Regions from separate parts of the Uliginosibacterium flavum genome, predicted to be linked through region 2. Evidence: predicted binding sites of a transcription regulator. Region 2 holds the regulator's gene; each other region holds the start of a gene.
The links. Region 2 encodes sigma-54, which starts transcription at its own class of promoters, with help from an activator protein. Its sites were predicted from a motif close to TGGCACGCTTNCTGCTNA; they were not measured.
Positions count from the first base shown of each region.

Region 1: the regulator sigma-54 is predicted to act here: its motif matches at 1,467-1,484, upstream of nifL (nitrogen fixation negative regulator NifL).
Region 3: the regulator sigma-54 is predicted to act here: its motif matches at 1,316-1,333, upstream of glnA (type I glutamate--ammonia ligase).

Region 1 covers NZ_JBEWZI010000006.1:4,759-7,840, forward strand. The annotation lists gene nifL (nitrogen fixation negative regulator NifL) at 1-1,426, opposite strand, end outside; gene rsxA (electron transport complex subunit RsxA) at 1,738-2,319, shown strand; gene ABXR19_RS06895 (RnfABCDGE type electron transport complex subunit B) at 2,330-2,857, shown strand; gene rsxC (electron transport complex subunit RsxC) at 2,931-3,082, shown strand, end outside.
Region 2 covers NZ_JBEWZI010000002.1:120,424-123,505, reverse strand. The annotation lists gene recX (recombination regulator RecX) at 1-118, shown strand, start outside; gene lptB (LPS export ABC transporter ATP-binding protein) at 105-827, shown strand; gene ABXR19_RS02235 (RNA polymerase factor sigma-54) at 873-2,375, shown strand; gene hpf (ribosome hibernation-promoting factor, HPF/YfiA family) at 2,393-2,722, shown strand; gene ABXR19_RS02225 (PTS sugar transporter subunit IIA) at 2,904-3,082, shown strand, end outside.
Region 3 covers NZ_JBEWZI010000022.1:5,284-8,365, reverse strand. The annotation lists gene glnA (type I glutamate--ammonia ligase) at 1-1,215, opposite strand, end outside; gene ABXR19_RS16430 (rhodanese-like domain-containing protein) at 1,557-2,012, shown strand; gene nadA (quinolinate synthase NadA) at 2,089-3,082, shown strand, end outside.

The sequences.
Region 1 (3,082 bases), on a different contig from region 2:
ACAGGCCGGTGCCCAGATGCTGGCCCTGACCTTTCTTGGTGCTGAAGAAGGGCTCGAAGGCTTTCAGGCGCAGATCGGGATCGATGCCGGGGCCGCTGTCGGTGACCGTGACCTCGATGCTCTGTTTGTCAGCGCGGGTGCTGATGGCGAGCAGGCGTTGCTGCCAGCCCTTGGTGTTCATGGCTTCGATGGCGTTGTCGACCAAGGCCTTGATCAGCGTGCGCAAGCGGTTCGGATGGCCTTGCAGGGTGGGCAGGACGAGCTGCGGATCCCATTGCACGGAGATGCCGGTGGCGAGAAATTTCTGTGCGGACAGGTCGAGCACGTCGCGCACGGCTTCATTCATATTGACCGGCCCGGTGATCGCGCTGCCCAGCGCTGGCACGGCGGCGCGCAGGGTTTCGAGCGCGTCCTGACCGGCCTTGAGGGCATCCGTCAGCGCAGCCTGGGCGGGATCGCAGCCGCGCCGGCCCATCACGGTGACCACGGAATTGAGGACGTTGAGCGGACCTTCGAGCTGGTACACGGCGGCCGAGAGGCTTTCGCGCAGGGCCTGCTGGCGGTTCTCGTCGGCGAGTACGGCGTGCAGGGCGGCGACGCGGGATTTCTCCTGCTCCATGACCATGCGCGTGACATCGGTGGCGACCAGCAGCAGATAGCTTTCGGCCGCCTCGTCGTAGAAGGCGTCGGTGCTGTCCTTGTCGGCAGCCACCCACACGCCGGAGCAGGCGTAGCAGCGCGGCGTGCGCCAGTGCGGGCGATCCAGGCGGATCTGCTGGTCGAGGAAGGCGTGCGCGCCCGGTTTGAAGGGGCCAAAGCCCGCGCCCAGATTGGCCCGCACGGCCTCGAGCAGCACCGCGGCGGGTTCCTGCATGCGCAGGTCGGCCATCAGCGCCTTGTAGGCGTGGTTATCCAGCAGCACGCGGTCTTCCATGTTGAGCAGGGCCAGCACCAGCGGCGCGCCATCGACGACGGATTCGATCAGCGCCTTCTGGTTGCGCACGGCGCATTCGAGCTTGTGCAGCTCGGTGATGTCGCGGTGCAGGCCGAGGAAGTGCGAGATCTCGCCAGCCTCGTCCAGCACCGGGGTGATGGTCAGGTCGGCCAGATACTTGCCGCCATCCTTGCGGCTATTGACCAGACGCCCGCTCCAGGGCTGCTTGCTGTTGATCTGCTGCCACAGCGCCTTGTAAACGCCGGGCGGAGTGGTGTGGTTCGACAGGATGCTCTGGTTCAGGCCGACGGCATCTTCCGGGCTGAAGCCGGTCTTGCGGGTGAAGGCCGGGTTGACGTATTCGATGTTGGCGCGCGGATCGGTGATCGAGATCGCGATGTCGGCCTGCTCCACGGCGGCGCGATACAGCGCGGCGGGGATGGAGCGCACGGAGCTGCGCGGAGTGGCGGTTTTCTTTTTCGGACTGGGCATGACGGGCCTCGCATGGGATTCAGGCTGCTTCAGACGGGTTAATGCAGCTTCCGTGCCTTCTCGTGCCCGTTCGCGCAGACGATCCGGTTTCCTTGCGCTGGCTCAAACCCTGTCGACGCAATGGGCTTTGTCGTATCCATTCGTCGGCTTGTTGCATCCCCTACAAGCCGCGCGCAGCTTGCCTCCCCGGCCTGCATGCCTGCAGATGCCCGCAAATGGCGGCTGCGCAAGGCATGCACGCACCGGATCGGTGCTGCGCCCAAAACTTGGCACGGATTCTGCGAAAGGGGAGCCAGGAGGTTGTACCCGACATGAGTGAATACCTGATCCTGCTGGTGACCACGGCGCTGGTGAATAACGTGCTGATGGCGAAATTTCTGGGCCTGTGTCCGTTCATGGGCGTGTCCAAAAACATCGATAGCGCACTGGGCATGGGCTTGGCGACGACTTTCGTGATCACGGTGGCCTCCGGCGCGGGCTGGATGATCGACCACTTTCTGCTCGCCCCACTGGGGCTGGAATACCTGCGCATCCTGACCTTCATCGTGGTGATCGCCGCGACGGTGCAGTTCGTCGAGGCGGTGGTGAAGAAGTCGGTGCCGGGGCTGTATCGCGCGCTGGGCATCTACCTGCCGCTGATCACGACCAACTGTGCGGTGCTGGGCGTGGCCCTGCTCAACGTGCAGGAAGGCAACAGTTTCGTGAAGAGCCTGGTGTATGGCTTCGGCTCATCGATGGGCTTCACCCTGGTGATGGTGATGTTTGCCGGGCTGCGCGAGCGTCTGGTGCTGGTCAAGGTGCCGGCTGCGTTTGACGGCGTGCCGATCACCTTCGTGCTGGCGTCCTTGCTGTCGCTGGCCTTCATGGGTTTTGCCGGCCTGAACTTCAATTAAGGAGATCGCGATGATTGCAGCCATTCTGAGTTTGACCGCGCTGGGCCTGATTCTCGGTCTGGGCCTGGGTTACGCGGCGAAAGTCTTTGCGGTGGAGGGCAACAGCCTAGTCTCCGAGCTGGTCGAGATGATGCCCGGCACCAACTGTGGTCAATGCGGTCTGGCTGGTTGCGGCGCGGCGGCGGAGGCGGTGGTGGAAGGCAACGCCGCAGCGACGGTTTGCCCCGGCGGCGGTGTGGCGCTGGCCCAGGCGATTGCGGCCAAGCTGGGGATCACCTTGTCGCTTGATGGTGTGGCGGACAAAGGCCCGATGGTGGCCGAGGTGGCGGAAGAGATCTGCATCGGTTGCGGCAAGTGCATGAAGCATTGCGCGACGGATGCCATTGTCGGCGCAGCGAAACAGATTCATGGCGTGCTGCATGAGGCCTGTACGGGTTGTGGCGGCTGCATGGATGACTGCCCGACGGGCGCGATCATCTTGCGTCCGCTGCCGCAGACGCTGCGTGACTGGAACTGGAGCAAACCAGCCCTGGCTTGAAACGATTGTCGGGTTTGGCCTGTCGCTAAACCGACCTGTGAAATGCCGGCGCTGGCCGCCTGAGGAGAAGAATATGGGTATGCTTGAAATGCTGAACGGAGCGCGCTGGGGCGTGCATCCGCATGACGATCACAAACGCCCGGCGGCCGATGTGCCGCTGCGCGTGATGAGCCTGCCGGCAAAGCTGTGTGTGCCATTGCTGCAGCACGTAGGTGCGCCGGCCAA
Region 2 (3,082 bases):
TGAGTTGCCGAAGGATCAAAGCGAGTGGGCGCGCCAAGCGCGCTTCATGCAATCGCGTGGTTTTACGGTTGAAGTGATCCGGACAATGTTGAAAGAACCATTTAATGAGTCTGCTTAGGGTAGCCAGCCTGAAGAAACGCTACAAGTCGCGTACCGTGGTGCACGATGTTTCCTTCCAGGTCGGCAGTGGTGAGGTAGTGGGCTTGTTGGGCCCCAACGGGGCGGGCAAGACGACGTGTTTTTACATGATTGTTGGCTTGGTGCGTGCCGATGGCGGCAGCATCCATCTGGATGGTGCGGATCTGACTCACTGGCCGATCCACAAGCGCGCTCATCAAGGTTTGTCTTACCTGCCGCAGGAAAACTCGGTATTTCGCAAACTCTCGGTCAGCGAGAATATTCTGGCGGTGCTTGAGCTGCAGAAGCTGGGTAAAGCAGAGCAGGCGAAGCGTCTCGATGAGTTGCTGGATGAGTTGAACATTGCCCATCTGCGCGATGCGACCGCAATGTCTCTTTCCGGCGGCGAGCGTCGTCGGGTGGAAATTGCCCGGGCGCTGGCAACCCGCCCTCGTTTGATTCTGCTCGATGAACCTTTTGCAGGGGTTGACCCGATTGCAGTGCTGGATATTCAGAAGATCATTAGCTACCTGAAAGCACGTGGAATCGGGGTGTTGATTACCGACCACAATGTGCGTGAAACACTGGGGATTTGCGACCACGCTTACATCATCAATGCGGGTGAAGTGCTGGCGGGTGGTACGCCGGAAGAGATTGTGCAAAATGATCAGGTACGCCAAGTTTATCTAGGTGAACATTTCCGTTTATAACGTTTTTCATCAGGCCGGCATGGGCCGGCTGGTATCACTGTCCGCATGAAACCCTCGCTTCAGCTTCGCTTCTCCCAGCAACTGGCCTTGACGCCACAGTTGCAGCAATCCATCAAGTTGCTACAACTGTCCACGCTCGAACTCAATCAGGAAATCGAGCGCATGCTGCTGGAGAACCCGATGCTGGAACGCGAGGCGGGCGAGGAAGATGAGGGCGCAAGTCCGTCTCTGCCCGAGCCGCAAGAGGCCAGTATGGCCACTGCGGGTGAGGAGTACTCCAGCGAGCGCGTGTCTTCGGGCGAGGACGAGTATGAAGCGGCGAGCGTGGCCGACATGCCCGATAGCATCAACGAAGCCTACGACAGTGTGTCGGATGACGACATCGGCGAGGCCGCCGAATGGCGCAGTGAAGGGGCTTCGCACGGAAGTGGCGATGGTGAAGACGGCGATTTTCAGGATCTCCAGGCCGCAGCGACGTCCTTGCGGGATCATCTGTTGGGTCAGGTTGCCTTGATGGCCATGACGGATCGGGATCGCGCCTTGGTCATGCTGGTGATCGAGGCTCTGGATGATGACGGTCTGTTGCTGCAGGAGCTTGAAGAGCTTCTTCCGCTGATTCCGCCTGAATGGGATGTTGAGCTGGAAGATTTGACGATTTCCCTGCATCAGGTGCAAAGCCTTGATCCGGCAGGAATCGGGGCGCGCAACCTGCAGGAAAGTCTGCTTTTGCAATTGAAGACCCTGCCGGAGAGCGAGTCACGGCGCTTGTCCATGATCATCGTTGATGGCAATCTGGAGTTGCTGGCCGCACGTGACTTCGCCAAGCTCAAGCGCCGACTGTCCTGTAATGACGATGCATTGCGTTCCGCGCAGGAGTTGATCTGCAGCCTCAATCCCCGGCCGGGTGCTCGTTTTGCCGCGCCCGAGACGCGTTATGTGATTCCCGATGTGGTTGTCCGGAAATATCGGGGTGCCTGGACGGTAAATCTTAATTCGGAAGCAATGCCGAGGCTAAGGATTCACAAGGTCTATGCCGATATACTTCACCATAACCGGGGCGTAAGCAGCACACTGTCGACGCACCTGCAGGAAGCGAAGTGGTTGATCAAGAACGTACAGCAGCGGTTTGACACGATCCTGCGGGTTTCACAGGCGATAGTGGATCGGCAGCGACAGTTTTTCGAGCATGGCGAAGTGGCGATGCGTCCGCTTACCTTGCGCGAGATCGCTGAAGAGCTGGAATTGCACGAGTCGACGGTGTCGCGGGTAACGACTCAGAAATATATGGCCAGTGCCCGTGGCGTCTTTGAACTGAAATATTTTTTTGGCAGTCACGTTGCCACCGATACGGGTGGTGAATGTTCAGCTACGGCGATTCGCGCGCTGATTCGCCAGCTGGTTGCGGCTGAGGACGGGCGCAAGCCTTTGTCTGATGCCCGGATTGCTGAATTGTTGGGCCAGCAGGGTATTGTGGTAGCACGCCGGACAATCGCGAAATACCGGGAGTTGCTCAATATTCCGCCGGTCAGTCAGCGCAAGTCGATCTAACAGGAGAGGAGTGTTTTATGAATCTCAATATCACCGGGCACCATCTTGAAGTGACCCCCGCCCTGCGCGAGTATGTCAGCACCAAGCTTGATCGGGTGATTCGTCATTTTGATCATGTGACGGCAACCCATGTAATCCTCTCGGTACAAAAACTCAAACAGAAAGCTGAAGTGACAGTGCACGTGCGTGGTAAGGATATCCACGTGGAGTGTGAAGACGATGACTTGTATGCGGCGATCGATGCGATGGCTGACAAACTGGATCGTCAGGTACTCAAGCACAAGGAGAAAGCCGGTGATCACGGTCATGAATCCGTGAAGCGCCAGAGCATTGCAAGCGCGGACTGAGCGTGCGCGCAACACAGTTCAGCTGTGCTGCGGCCGGACTGGACGCAGCAGGGCGGGCGAGGCCTATAATGGGCCTGCCGCGACTGCAGGATGAAGTCCTGAACTGTCAATTTCCAACCTGACAAGCGGCGAGCTCCGAAAGGAGACTCGCCGCTGTTCTGTAAGTAAGACCGAACCTGGCATGAACCTGATCTCCAAGATTCTTGATCCGCAGCGGATTGTTGTTGATATCGCGCTGAATTCCCGTGCCGCGGTGTTTGAGTGCGTGGGGGCCCTGTTTGAGCAGCATAGCGGTCTGGCGGCCAGGAAAGTGGTCGATGCGCTGACTCAGCGCGAAAAGCTTGGCTCGACGGGCTTGGG
Region 3 (3,082 bases), on a different contig from region 2:
CGGCGGCAGGTCATACAGATTCTTGTCCGCCGGCTCACCCGGATGGATCTTGTTCTGCACGCCGTCCAGGCCGGCCATCATCAGTGCGGTGAAGCACAGATACGGATTGGCCAACGGATCCGGGAAGCGGGTTTCGATACGACGCGCCTTGTCCGACTGGACGTGCGGGATGCGGATCGAAGCCGAACGGTTGCGGGCCGAGTAAGCCAGCTTGACCGGAGCTTCGTAGTGCGGAACCAGACGCTTGTAGGAGTTGGTGCCTGGGTTGGTGATGGCGTTCAGGGCCTTGGCGTGCTTGATGATGCCGCCAATGTAGAACATGGCGTATTCGGACATGCCTGCATAGCCGTTGCCTGCGAACAGGTTCTTGCCATCTTTCCAGATCGACTGGTGAACGTGCATGCCGGAACCGTTGTCGCCAACGATGGGCTTGGGCATGAAGGTTGCCGTCTTGCCGTATTGGTGGGCAACGTTGTGCACCACGTACTTCAGCAATTGGGTCCAGTCGGCGCGTTGCACCAGGGTGCTGAACTTCGTGCCGATTTCGTTCTGACCAGCGGTTGCCACTTCGTGGTGGAACACTTCAACCGGCACGCCCAGCTCTTCGAGGATCAGCACCATGGTGGCGCGGATGTCTTGATGGCTATCGACCGGCGGAACCGGGAAGTAGCCGCCCTTGACGGTCGGACGGTGGCCGGTGTTGTTGCCGCCCATGTCGTCGCCGGACGACCATGCGCCTTCGGCGGAGGTGATTTTGACCGAGCAGCCGGACATGTCAGCGGACCAGCTGATGCCGTCGAAAATGAAGAATTCGGGTTCCGGGCCGAAGAAGGCGGTATCGCCCAGGCCGGAGGACTTCAGGTAAGCCTCGCCACGGCGCGCGATGGAGCGCGGGTCGCGATCATAGCCCTTGCCGTCAGACGGCTCGATCACGTCACAGGTCATGATGACGGTGACTTCGTCGAAGAAGGGGTCGATGTTAGCCGTGTTCGGATCAGCCGACAACAGCATGTCGGAGGCTTGAATGCCTTTCCAGCCGGCGATGGACGAGCCATCAAAAGCGTGGCCGTGTTCAAACCAGTCCAGATCGACAACGTGGGACGGCACGGTTACGTGCTGTTCCTTGCCGCGGGTGTCGGTAAAGCGCAGATCAACGAACTTGGCTTCGCGGTCCTTGATCAGCTGGATAACGTCCTGAGGGGTCTTCGTGGTCACTTCAGCTCCTAACGAGTTAATTGAATCGGGTTGCGTACCTGTCCGCCATCCGCCGTGAGTGTCAATCAGGTACTTTCGGGCAGTGCGTCAAGGTCGGTTATAAGCATTTCCTGTGCCAATGTTCTGTGGCCATGCTTCCGTTCCCGACGCGTTCCGGCTTTATATATTGCCAACTTTCAGGGAGCGTCAATTGTGCCACAAGGGCGCTGTAGTGCGGATCCTTGCGCAGGCTTTGTTGTGGTGCAGTGCTGTGTTTTATTGCACCAAGATGGTGCGGCTTGGTGAGGCCGCTGCTTCATTGCATACTTTGAGCTTGTCTTTGTCGTGGATAAAACAAAATCATGGAAAATCTGACGGAGATTCTGCTCCGGGCCAGGGAGCGTGCCGAAAAAATGAAACTGCCCTATGCAGGGGCTTTGACGCCGCACGAGGCGCATGCCGTATTGCTGGGGCTGCCAGGCGCGCGCATTGTCGATGTGCGTACGCGTGCCGAGCTGGATTGGGTGGGACGGATTCCTGGTGCCATTGAAATTGAATGGAACACTTATCCCGGCGGAGTGCCCAATGCGCAGTTTGTGGCACTTCTGCAGCAACAGGTGGAGGCCTTGCAAGCGCCACTGCTCTTCATCTGCCGCAGCGGCGCGCGTTCGCACAATGCGGCGATTGCTGCTGTCACCGCCGGCATGCAGGATTGCTATAACGTGCTGGAAGGTTTCGAAGGTGACCGCAATGCGGATGGCCAACGCGGTCGTCTGGGTGGCTGGCGTCATGCCGGGCTGCCATGGCAACAAAGCTAGCAAGGTTTAAGGAGTGAGGCGGGAGGAGTAGAATTCGCAGCTTGCGGGCCTTCCCCTTACTGACTCACATCGCAGCATGCAGACTTCCATCATCGCTTTCGATTCATTCAATTCGCTTAAAGACGCCGAGGCGCATGAGCGCATCCGTGCCGCCAAGGCCAAACTTGGCAAACGCGTTGTCCTGCTGGTGCATCACTATCAGCGTGCCGATGTGTATCAACATCTTGATCTGACCGGCGACTCGCTCAAGCTTTCGCGCCTCGCGGGGGAGACGGATGCCGAGTACATCGTGTTCTGTGGCGTGCATTTCATGGCCGAAGTGGCTGACATCCTGTCCAAGCCGAACCAGATCGCGATCTTGCCGGATCTGGCGGCAGGTTGCTCAATGGCCGACATGGCCAGTTTGTCGAAGGTGGAGCGCTGCTGGCGCGAGCTGCGCGAAGTGCTGGGCACGCCGGATGAGCAGGTCACGCCGGTCACCTACATCAACTCCGCGGCCGATCTGAAGGCTTTCTGCGGCGAGCATGGCGGCATCGTCTGCACTTCAAGCAATGCACCGAAGATTCTGGAGTGGAGTTTTGCCCAGCGCGAGAAGATCCTGTTCTTCCCCGATCAGCATCTGGGCCGCTGGTCCGGCCACAAGATGGGTATTCCGCTCGAAGACATGGTGGTGTGGGACCCCGATCAGCCCTACGGCGGCCTGACCCACGACCAGATCAAGCGTGCGAAGATGCTGCTGTGGAAAGGCCATTGCGCCGTGCATCAGATGTTCCAGCCCTCGCATATTGCCAACTGGCGCGCGCAGCATCCGGATGGCTTTGTCATTTCGCATCCGGAGTCGGCCTTCGACGTTTGCCTGAATTCCGATTACGTCGGCTCTACCGAATACATCATCAAGATCGTCAAGGAAGCGCCGGACAATACGCAATGGCTGGTCGGCACCGAGCTGAATCTGGTCAATCGTCTGGCAGAAGAAGTGAAGCATCAGGGCAAGCTGGTGCAGTTCATGTCGCCGATGGTGTGCATGTGTTCGACCATGCAGCGGATCGATCCGCAACATCTGGCCTGGA